One region of the Yersinia sp. 2541 StPb PI genome, then DNA from elsewhere that is predicted to be linked to it. Evidence: predicted binding sites of a transcription regulator. Region 1 holds the regulator's gene; the other holds the start of a gene.

Region 1 (6,105 bases):
CGACAGCAGAGGCGATCGTACAACCCTACGACGACGAATACCAGCAGGGAAGGCGATAACCACGCCAGACCTTGTTCAGCCAATGGCAGATGCTGAGTCCATTCAGGCAGGAAGTGCGCGAATGTAGAAGCCTTCACCGCATCAAGAATACCGAACAGCAAACTAACCAGCATAACCGGAGCCACGATACGTGAGGCATGATGCCACCAGCGCAAAGTAAAGCTCATCAAAACCAGCACGATGCATGGTGGATATATCGCTGTCAGCACCGGAATGGAAATCTGAATTAGGTGACTCAAGCCCAAATTCGATACCATCATTGAGAAGATACCGAGAATGAATACCAGCGCCCGATAAGACAGCGGCAAGTACTGAGCAAAGAATTCAGCACAGGCACACGTTAGGCCCACAGCGGTCACCATACAGGCAATGAAAATCAATGCGGCCAGGAACACACTGCCCAAACCACCAAAGGTGTGCTGAACATAAGCATGCAACACGACTGCGCCATTCTGTGCGTCAGGCGTCAGGCTGCCACTGCCACTGCCAAGTTTAAACAAGCTCAAGTAAACGAGCGTCAAACCGATACCGGCAATCAATCCTGCCCAAATGGTATAGCGCGTCAGCAGCCCTGCGGAAACCACTCCACGCGAACGGGCCGCATTGACGATAACGATACCAAAGACCAAGGCACCTAAGGTATCCATGGTCAGATAACCATTAACGAAACCGGAGGAGAAAGGCACGTTCTGATAGGCATCAGTGGCTGAAATCAACGGACCGGCAGGCCAAATCAACGCCGCGATACCCAAGATAGCAAGCGCCAGAATTTTCAGTGGGGCCAGAATATGACCGACGGTGTCCAGCAAACGCCCCGGATAGAGCGAAATGCCAATCACCAGCGCGAAATAAACCACACTATAAATAAACAGCGGCAACGGGCCATCACCAGTCAAAGGGGCGATGCCCACTTCGAAGGAAACTGTTGCGGTTCGTGGCGTGGCAAACAGTGGGCCGACAGCCAAATAACAGACGGTAGCCAGTACCAAACCAGCACTACGGCCAATTGGGCTACTCAGGGCATCAATCCCCCCGCCAACCCGGGCCAGTGCGATAATGGTAATAACCGGTAAGCCAACCGCGGTTATCAGGAAGCCAAGAGCTGCCCACCATACATGTTCACCCGATTGTAAACCAACCATCGGCGGGAAGATGATGTTGCCAGCTCCAACGAATAAGGCGAAGGTCATAAAACCTAATGCCATAATATCTTTAGACGATAAACGATGACTCATAGTGATGTGCGTTGCCTAGTTAAATGACCAAAAGGAAAAGTTCTAAGTTGTGGTCTTTCCTACGTGATCGAAACGATACAAAGCTCTGATAAACGCAAACTCCGGCGGTTAATAAGCAATCTATTTCGTCAGTATGCAGTGTTTTTGAAGTTATTTGCAGGTGGAATAGGCCAACAACGGCGCTAAGTAGACCGTTTATAGCGGAGAAAGGCAAGTCGGGATCATAAAAGCAGAGCCATCATCCAGATAATGTTATCAAACCAGTTAATCATGCCATGTTTTAAGAAATACACGCCATATGATTTGTATTATTTGTAGCCAGTCGTTAACAATTTACCGCCAATCTGGTGACGAATACTCAGGAGAGGTTGATCATTTTACGCACAGAAATGATGCAAGATTGCATAGGCAAAAAACGACGACTGAAACACCTTAATCAGTAAAACCTAACGCTTTTCGGGTGTGAATCAGTATCTCGGGAGGCAGGGGGAGATAACCGTCATGGGTGACCCTCTTTTGCCCCTCAGGTGATAGAACCCGCTCAAGGAACGCCGCAGTCAATGGCTCCAGTGGCTGGCCCGGAGCTTTATTGATATAAATATACAGATAACGTGATAAAGGGTAGCGGCCATCTTTAACATTCTCAGGAGTTGGCATCACAAAATCTTGCCCCACCGCCGCCAGTGACAACGGTTTAACACCACTGTTACGAAAACCAATACTGGCATAACCAATGCCATTCAATGAGCCAGCCACCGCCTGTACCACAGAGGCGGACCCAGGCAACTCATTGACATTATTTATAAAATCACCATCGCACAGTACCTTATGTTTGAAGTATCCATAGGTCCCCGAAGCTGAGTTCCGGCTATAACGTTGTAAGGAACGCGCCGCCCACGCCCCTTCCAATCCCAACTCACCAAAGCGCTGAATCTGGTGTGGCTCTCCACATCGGCGATTTTGCGAAAAAATAGCATCAAGCTGCGGTAAAGTCAGTTTGTTCAGTGGGTTATCCTGATGAACAAACACCACCAATGCATCAACTGCCACAGGAACTGCCAGTGGCGGATAGCCATAACGTTGAATAAATGCGTTGATCTCACCCGCTTTCATTGGGCGGCTCATCGGACCAAGCTGGGCGGCACCGACAGCTAACGCCGCAGGGGCAGTAGAGGAACCTGCCGCCTGAATTTGCAAATTAACACCAGGATAGTGATGATTAAAGTCATCTGCCCACAAGGACATCAGATTGGCTAAGGTGTCAGAACCCACACTGGAGAGGTTGCCTGATAAGGTATTGGTGGCAGGCACGGAAGCCATCGGCAAAACAGCAACCGGAGGGGAAAATACCGCTTCAGATTGCGCTAAAACGGCATGGCTAAACCATAGCATGACATGCAACAACGTCAGTTTTGCCCATTTCATCAGCTTGGTATCCATGCAGTTTTTAGGATTTGACTGCATTCTCGGCTAAAACTGCGGGAACAATCAATCGATTCGGCAAGGTAAAGATAAATCGAGTCCCCAGACCGACTTCGCTCATGACCTCTAAACGTGCATCGTGATGACTCAATGCATGTTTCACAATTGCCAGCCCTAATCCACTGCCCCCCGTTTGCCGTGATCGGGCTTTATCCACCCGATAGAACCGCTCCGTTAGCCGTGGAACATGTTCAGGACCGATTCCCGGCCCATTATCGCTGACCTGAAATTGTGCACCTTGTGGCGTTTGCTGCCAACACACCTCAATTTGGGTACCAACAGGCGTGTGATTGACGGCGTTATAAACCAGATTTGATACCGCACTGCGCAGTTGGTCTTCGTTACCAAACACTTTTAATTGGTCGTTAACCCGGAAGGTAATCTCATGTCGTCCGTTACTGAGAGCCTGAACTTCATGCTGTAACACTTTCAGCATCAACGGAATATCCACCCGCTCATTCATATCCACATTAGGTGCCGCTTCAATTCGTGATAGCGTCAAGAGCTGTTTTACCAATCCATCCATTCGCTTAGTCTGCTCTTGCATGGTCCCCAGTGCTTTATCCCGTAATGGCCCAACCAGCTCTTGGTCATTCATCATTTCCAGATAACCTTGCAACACCGTCAGTGGCGTACGCAATTCATGACTGACGTTGGCAAAGAAATTACGCCTTGCACCTTCCAACTGCCGCATCTGAGTAACATCACGGGCAACCATCAATAATTGCCCTTCTGAATAAGGCATCACACGAAATTCGACGTAATAACCATTGTTCAGTTGCAGAGTCAACGGGCGGGAGAACTCTTGTTGTTGCAGATATTGGCTGAATTCTGGGTAGCGCAATAAATTAAGGATATGTTGGCCGTTATCCTCCGGCCAACGAAACCCTAACAACTGCTGAGCTAAACCGTTACACCAGAAGATATTGCCATCAATTGTGGTAATAACTACCGCGTCAGGCAATGATTCGGCACCACTGCGGAAACGTTTGATAAGCAAAGCCAGTTCGCGCCGACGCCGACGATTTCGCAACTGCATTTGGTACAAGCCGTAAAATAAAGGCTCCCAGCTCCAGCGACCAGCAGGTGGTGTCATGCTACGGTCTAACCACAACCAGTGAGATAACTTAAGTTGATTATAGAAATTCCAAACCAGCGCCGCGACAGCTGAAATCAGCAATAGCCACGGAAGATAGCCGATGAAGGCACCCAGGAGTAATGCAGGCAGACAAAAAAGAGCCAGCTCGAGAGCCAGCGTTTTCCATGATAAGCGTTCTAACACAACGAATTCTCCGGCACTGAAAACTCAGTAGCGCGTTGAGAAACGGTATCCAGTTCCCCGGACAGTTTGTACCATTCTGTCATGACCATCAATTTCAAGCGCCTTGCGTAGCCGACGAATATGCACGTCAACCGTACGATCTTCTACATAAACGTTAGTGCCCCAAACATAATTAAGCAACTGTTCACGGCTGTAAACGCGCTCCGGGTGGGTCATAAAGAAGTGCAATAACTTAAACTCGGTCGGCCCCATATCCAGCGCTTGCTCATTGGCCATAACCCGATGTGAGGAAGGATCAAGGCTTAGCCCTTGCATTTCAATAACTTCCTCAACAGCCATCGGCGATATTCGGCGCATCACTGCTTTAATACGCGCAACCAGCTCCTTCGGCGAAAACGGCTTGGTAATATAGTCATCTGCGCCCACTTCCAAACCGCGCACCCTATCCTCTTCTTCGCCACGGGCCGTCAGCATCATCACCGGAATATCTCTGGTCAACGCTTCACGTTTCATATGTTTAATGAACTGAATACCCGAGCCGCCAGGTAACATCCAGTCCAACAACACTAAATCAGGGAAAGGCTCCGACAGACGAGTTACTGCGCTGTCATAATCTTCGGCTTCTAATGGTTGGTAACCATTCTGTTCCAACACAAAGCACACCATCTCACGGATTGGCGCTTCATCTTCCACCACAAGTATGCGTCTTGCCATCATCAACCCTGCCAGTATGTTAGTGGTCACTATTTGATTTCGGGAGCCATTATGCGTCAGTTTTGTGACATTTTTATGAAAAACATCACGCTTCTACTAGCAATAAGCATAGTGATAAATTTCATGATAATTGCAAAACACAGCAGTCAAGTTTGCGAGACGTCTCGGAGATTTTCCTCCTAGCCTTTTTTTAGCCGCGACATCCGGCGGGCAGCGTTTATAATCAGCGCCATTATCTTTGACTGATAACCTGCCGTGCGGGAGATTTATGCGCATTATTCATACCTCTGATTGGCATTTAGGCCAGCATTTCTTCACTAAAAGCCGCGCTGCTGAGCATCAGGCATTTCTGCACTGGCTCATTAATCAGATCGAAGAAAATCAGGTAGATGCGCTAATTGTAGCAGGTGATATCTTTGATACTGGCTCCCCGCCCAGTTACGCCCGTGAGCTATATAACCGTTTCGTGGTTGAGCTCCAACCCACTGGCTGTCAGTTAGTGGTATTGGGGGGTAATCACGATTCTGTGTCAACACTGAATGAATCACGGGGTTTGCTCTCTTATCTCAATACCACCGTTATTTCGTGCGCCAACAGCAATCTCGATCAACAAATCATTATTCTAAAAGACCGCCAACATCAACCTGCGGCTCTGCTGTGTGCGATCCCGTTTTTACGGCCAAGGGACTTAGTCACCAGTCAGGCGGGTGAATCTGGAGGGCAAAAACAACTGGCTTTACAAGAAGCGATCGCGGGCCACTACCAGGCACTGTATCAGCGGGCGGTTGAATTGCGTACCGAACTGGGTTTGCTACTGCCCATTATTGCCACCGGGCACCTGACTACCGTTGGCGTCACCACGACAGACTCGGTTCGCGATATCTATATTGGTACATTGGATGCTTTCCCCGCGCAGGCATTTCCACCAGCAGATTACATTGCTTTAGGCCATATTCATCGCGCCCAGCAAGTGGCTAAAACTGAACATATCCGTTATAGCGGCTCCCCCATTGCTCTCAGTTTTGATGAATTGAGCAAGGAGAAGAGCGTCTATCTGGTGGAATTCCACCAACAGGCACTGGCATCAGTTACCCCTCTCTTCATCCCACAATTTCAGCCAATGCAATTAATTAAAGGGGATTTAGCGCAAATAGAGCAGCAACTGGCTCAATTCTCTGAGCATCAAGGCTTACCCGTATGGCTAGATATAGAAGTTGCCACCCAAGACTATCTTACTGATATCCAACGCCGTATTCAGGCTCTGACCACAGAGCTACCGGTTGAAATTGTATTGTTACGTCGCAGTAAAGAACAACGTAACAACAGTATCGA
Region 2 (6,105 bases), 3.4 Mb from region 1:
CCCACGGTCAGCCGAGCAAACAAATTAGATTAGTGGGTTACATCTTCGCCCAACGTTATCTTGATCACCACGATCCTGAGTTTATTCGCCGCTGTGAGAGGCTACGTGGGCAATTTATACTGACCAGTGCATTATGTGGATTGGTAGTGGTCAGTCTGGTGGGTTTAATGTTGTGGTATTAGTATGAATTATTGGCAGAGAAGCATTTAAAAAGGCGACCTGATAAGGCCGCCTTTTTTATTTACCGTAACCGTTCAATATGTTTACTGCCCGGTCTTATCACAGTGCTAGGTTGAGGCGCACTATGATAGTAATACGTTTCGCTGGGTTTAAATGAATCTTAGAGCCACCCAGTACAACCCACCGGAAAGAAGAATAGATATTGGTAAGGTTAATACCCACGCCAACATAATGTTCTTCACCGTTTTACTCTGAACACCACCGCCATCAACCAACATGGTCCCGGCAACTGCGGAAGAGAGCACTTGCGTTGTCGATACTGGCATACCGGTATAACTCGCAATACCGATGGAAACCGCCGCAGTCATCTGGGCAGAAACCCCTTGCGCGTAAGTCATGCCTTTCTTACCGATTTTCTCACCGATGGTGACTGCCACACGTTTCCAGCCAATCATGGTACCCAAAGAGAGGGCCAGAGCGACGGCAACGATGATCCAGGTCGGTGCATATTCCACAGTTTCCAACAAATCTGTACGCAGATTATTGAGGAAACGGCGGTCTTCAGCACTGGTTTCAGGCAGTTTGGCAACAGTCCCTGCGGTTTCGGCAACACACATCAGCAAGCGACGCATATGGCTGCGTTGATCAACCGTCAGATCGTCATAGCTTTGCAGATTAGCCAGCAACGTTTGGGCATGATCAATGGCAATCATGGCGCGTGAGCTATCACAATGGAACTGTGCCGGTGTATTCGGCAATGTTTCTGGTGCAGGTACCAGCGGTTTCAGCGCGACAGCATGAGGTAACACCTCAACATGTTGCTGATAATATTGTTGCAGATGGGTCACTGCATCGCGGGTGCGGGCAATATCATAACCGGTTGCATTCATATTCACGACGAACCCAGCCGGAGCCACGCCGATTAATACCAGCATGATCAAGCCAATCCCTTTCTGACCATCGTTAGCGCCATGAGAGAAACTCACACCGATAGCCGATAGAATCAGCGCAGTACGGGTCCAGAAGGGCGGTTTACGTTTACCGTCTTTCTTTTCACGTTCAGCAGGTGTCAGGTGAATACGTTGCTGTTTCTTGGACCCGTTCCAGTAACGACGTAGCAGGAACACCATCAAACCGGCAATAACCAGACCCACAATTGGGGATAAGATTAATGACAGGAAGATTTGAATCATCTTAGGAACGTTCAGTGCATCTACAACAGATGTACTGGTCATTAATGCATTGGTTAAACCAATACCGATGATTGCACCAATTAGCGTATGAGAGCTGGAAGCCGGGATACCGAAATACCAAGTGCCCAAATTCCAGATAATCGCCGCCAGTAGCATAGAGAAGACCATAGCCAACCCATGCGCCGAACTGACGTTTAACAGCAGATCAGTAGGCAATAAGTGAACGATAGCATAAGCCACGCTCAAACCGCCCAGCATCACGCCGAGGAAGTTAAACACCCCTGCCATCACAACAGCAACCTGTGAACGCATGGCACGGGTATAGATTACGGTCGCGACCGCATTGGCTGTATCATGAAAACCATTGATGGCTTCGTAAAACAGCACGAACAACAAAGCAAGAACTAACATTAGGCCGGTATGGAAATCCAGGCCAGCGAAAAGATGTAGCATAAGCGTTACGCCAGTTTGTGGACATGAACGCGGCGCATTATCAGTGACAATGGGGGGTGGGGAAAAGGAAAATATGACCTTTTTTTGACATGACCGCAGACGAATTCGTCTTATTGAGCAACATATGCATGTTATATCAGCAGGTTACTTAGTTTTACTGTATGAGACATTTTCTTACTATAGCGATATTCCTGCGAGCGACTTACAATCTCCCGCCGCCAATTTGTCGGTTGAATGCGCTAAATAATATAATAATCAGCCAAAAGCGGGCAATTTTGCAGCGATGATGATTTTACTCAGTGAGGCCAAGTGTGGAACAGTTTGATGTGGTAGTGATAGGTGCAGGTGCTGCGGGGCTATTTTGTGCCGCTCAGGCTGGACAAGCCGGATGTCGGGTGTTGTTGGTCGATAACGGCAAAAAGGCGGGGCGCAAAATACTGATGTCTGGTGGTGGCCGCTGTAATTTTACCAATCTCTTTGCAGAGCCTGCCGCGTATCTGTCACAGAATCCTCACTTCTGTAAATCTGCCTTGGCGCGTTATACCCAATGGGATTTCATCGATCTGATGAATCGCTATGGCATTGCCTGGCATGAGAAAGCGCTAGGGCAGTTGTTCTGCGATGACTCTGCTCAGCAGGTGGTTGAACTATTACTGAAAGAGTGTGAGCTGGGGCAAGTCACGATTCGGTTGCGTAGCGATGTTTTGTCGGTTGAAAAAAGCGGCACCGGTTTCGTATTACAAATTAATAATTTGGAAGTGAGCACTAACTCACTTGTCGTCGCCTCTGGCGGACTCTCTATGCCCGGACTTGGTGCTTCACCGTTCGGCTATAAGTTGGCAGAACAGTTTGGCTTGAAAGTCCTCCCTACCCGTGCGGCATTAGTCCCGTTCACCTTGCACAAACCGCTGCTGGAGCACCTGCAAACATTATCTGGGGTTTCCGTGCCTGCGGTGGTCACCGCCGAAAATGGCGTTAGCTTCCGTGAGAGTATTTTGTTTACTCACCGTGGGCTTTCTGGCCCAGCAATTTTACAACTTTCAAGCTATTGGCAGGCTGGTGAGTATGTGAGCATTAACTTACTTCCTGATACTGATTTAGATGATTTTCTAAACAGTGAGCGAAAAAACCACCCTAATCAGACACTGAAAAATACTCTGGCTCAACGGTTACCTAAGCGGCTGGTGGAGTGCCTTCAGACCTTGGAGCAACTGCCAGACGTTACCCTGAAGCAATTAAACGCGCCGCAGCAGGCCGCGTTAGTCGCCAATCTTCAACAATGGCGAGTGCAGCCCAATGGCACCGAGGGCTACCGTACTGCTGAGGTCACTCTTGGTGGTGTTGACACCCAAGAGCTCTCCTCTAAGACAATGGAGGCCCATAAAGTGCCTGGAATGTACTTTATTGGCGAGGTTGTTGATGTCACTGGCTGGTTGGGTGGCTATAACTTCCAATGGGCCTGGAGCTCTGCCTGGGCCTGTGCGCAGGCATTGGCGGTTGTTCTGGAATAATAAAGTTTGTACACCAAGCTATAGTTAGTCCATCAAGTGGGCTTGTTGCAAATAATGAGCGTCGGTGATTTTACTGATAGATGAGCGGGATAATTAAGCTAAAACCGCCTCAATATGAAAGAGCCGATTCATAAAGGCGGATCTTTCCCGCACTCGACGTTCAGGCTCGTCACGGCGTAGCCAAATATCAAATTGACCTTTATTCAGTCGTCGCAATGTTTCAACTCCCTGAAGCGTTGACCCGGCAAGGTTTGGCCGTTTGAAGCCCCCGCCCGCTTTGACTAATTTTTTGATGGGGGCATATTCAATAAACCAACGGTAAATGGTAGAGCGGTGAACGGAAACCCCACGCTCTGCCAGCATATCGCTGACATTGGCATAACTCATCGGGGTTGAGCCGTACCACCGTAAGCACCACAGAATGATCTCGGGTGCAAAATGTTTTCATTTGAAATCGCTAGGCGGCCAGGTGGGTTCACTGAAGAAGGGATGAATAGCCTCAGCTTTCATGGTCACTCCATTTTTTGCAACAAGCCCGTCTGAGCGTGGTGAATTATATCACTTACGTGCGACGCAAAAAATCAGCAATGAAACCCTGCAAAAATTGTTGCATGATTTAGATTTGCTGGAAGCGTTATTGATTGAGAAGGAAAGTTAATTTTTCTTCGGTCGGTCATCTTAAGTGATCCGGCTCCTCTCATATTTGGCAGGCAGTTAATATGGCTCTGCTGCGTCTTAATACAACACAACCTTTTCTTGTTATACATGCAACCATCCGTCAGTGTTGGGGCACCCCCTTGTTAATAAAACATCAACTCATTGGTTCTTATTAATTTTATTAAACCTGAATAAGATGGGTTCACTAATTGTTCGGGGCTGTCTGATGCATCATAGGTAATGAAACTACCGATCAGTGTCGAATCTAGCAATATAGATACGGTAGTTTATCGTTACTCACCTGATTCCGTGGGGGGGTAGGAAACTAACACTAAAAAATTTTCGTCACTCTACAATATCAAACGAGATTTATGCAATATTGATTAAATCGCGAGGTTATGTGACGGTATTTTTAATCGGCTGAATATAATAAATTGCGTAATTTTTTTTGGACGAAATCACTAAAAACACCCTCGAGTCATGGGTTCACGCGGGCATCCGCACTACCACAAACGTTCAGGATTATTGCGTGGATTAATATCCTGTTTCAGTTACTGTTTCCTTTGAGTTTGGCATTTTCATCTACGGTTGTCGCGTCTTCTTCGTATACTTCGCAAGTCAATACGGTTACAGAGTCTTATATTTTGCAGACCGGTAAAAACATTAATACTGTCGCCAAGTTAGGGGATGAAATTGATGTTTCCGGTAAGCTGCCTTCGTTATCCATTAGTGATGAAAGTTATTCACATGCTGATATTCACATAAATAATAAGCTGGCCGGTTATGCCCAGACCGGTGCTGTCGCATTATCTAATGGCAATGCAGTAAAATCTGGTGAGCGCATGCTCAACTCAGCTGCCAACAATGAATTAAACAACTCCACGCAGCAGTTGCTGAGCCAGTTTGGTACCGCCCGGGTACAAATGAATGTTAATGAAGATTTTAAGCTGGATGGCAGTATGGTCGATGTACTGGTTCCACTTTATGATAATCAGAAATCCCTACTTTTTACCCAATTGGGTGCCCGAAATAAAGACGATCGTAACACCGTTAACGTTGGTGCTGGAGTGCGTACTTTCCAGAATAGCTGGATGTATGGGGCTAATGCGTTTTTTGATAATGATGTTACAGGCAAAAACCGGCGGGTTGGGGTAGGCGCAGAGGCTTGGACCGACTACCTGAAGTTCTCGGGTAACAGTTACTTCGGTACCACCGATTGGCATCATTCACGGGATTTTGCTGACTATAAAGAACGGCCTGCCAACGGCTATGATGTGCGGGCAGAAACTTATTTACCCTCTCATCCCCAACTTGGCGGCAAGGTCATGTATGAAAAATACCGTGGTGATGATGTGGCCTTGTTTGGCAAAGATAACCGCCAGAAAAACCCCTATGCCATTACTGCGGGTGTAAATTACACCCCTATACCATTAGTAACTATTGGAGCTGAACATCGCGCCGGTAAAGGCAGTAAAAACGACAGCAACATTAACTTGCAGCTAAATTACCGACTGGGTGAATCTTGGCAATCTCATATCAGTCCATCAGCCGTGGCAGCAACGCGCACTTTGGCGGGTAGTCGTTATGATTTAGTCGAGCGTAACAACAATATTGTGCTGAATTATCAGGAACAGAAGGTGATACACCTGACCCTTCCGGCTATGATAAGCGGTGAGGGGGGGACAAGCGTTCCATTGAGTGCAGAGGTATTCACCCGACATGGCCTTGAGCGTATTGAGTGGGACAGTTCTGCCTTGATAGCGGCAGGAGGTTCTCTCTCACCGGTATCTGCGCACGCTGTTGTAGTAGGATTACCATCACATCGGCTAACGCGGAGTGGTAGTAATGCCTATACGTTAAGTGCAGTGGCTCATGACATCCAAGGTAATGTGTCATTACGTGCGACAGCGCAGATCACTGTTATGCCTAGCACTGTTGCAGCAGTGAACCTGACGGCGACTGCCGATAATGAGGTTGCCAATGGCATTGCCACCAATGCAGTGAAAGCGATAGTGATGGATGCGGGCAATAACCTTGTACCGGGCCAGGTGGTGACATTTACCGCCAGTAACGGGGCGAACGTGACGACGGTGATTGGTACTACTGGCGTA

What was found. The regulator PhoB, encoded in region 1, activates phosphate uptake and scavenging genes when phosphate is short. The targets are predictions, from matches to a motif close to CTGTCATAAAACTGNCNNAT.
Positions count from the first base shown of each region.
Region 2: the regulator PhoB is predicted to act here: its motif matches at 1,898-1,917, upstream of pitA (inorganic phosphate transporter PitA).

Region 1 covers NZ_JAZGQB010000001.1:3,579,773-3,585,877, forward strand. Annotated here, with positions in the region: gene brnQ (branched-chain amino acid transport system II carrier protein) at 1-1,295, opposite strand, end outside; gene V1953_RS16175 (PstS family phosphate ABC transporter substrate-binding protein) at 1,728-2,720, opposite strand; gene phoR (phosphate regulon sensor histidine kinase PhoR) at 2,743-4,059, opposite strand; gene phoB (phosphate response regulator transcription factor PhoB) at 4,084-4,773, opposite strand; gene sbcD (exonuclease subunit SbcD) at 5,042-6,105, shown strand, end outside.
Region 2 covers NZ_JAZGQB010000001.1:153,206-159,310, forward strand. Annotated here, with positions in the region: gene uspB (universal stress protein UspB) at 1-182, shown strand, start outside; gene pitA (inorganic phosphate transporter PitA) at 330-1,826, opposite strand; gene V1953_RS00605 (NAD(P)/FAD-dependent oxidoreductase) at 2,138-3,337, shown strand; gene V1953_RS00610 (hypothetical protein) at 3,431-3,763, opposite strand; gene V1953_RS00615 (hypothetical protein) at 3,846-3,995, shown strand; gene V1953_RS00620 (inverse autotransporter beta domain-containing protein) at 4,639-6,105, shown strand, end outside.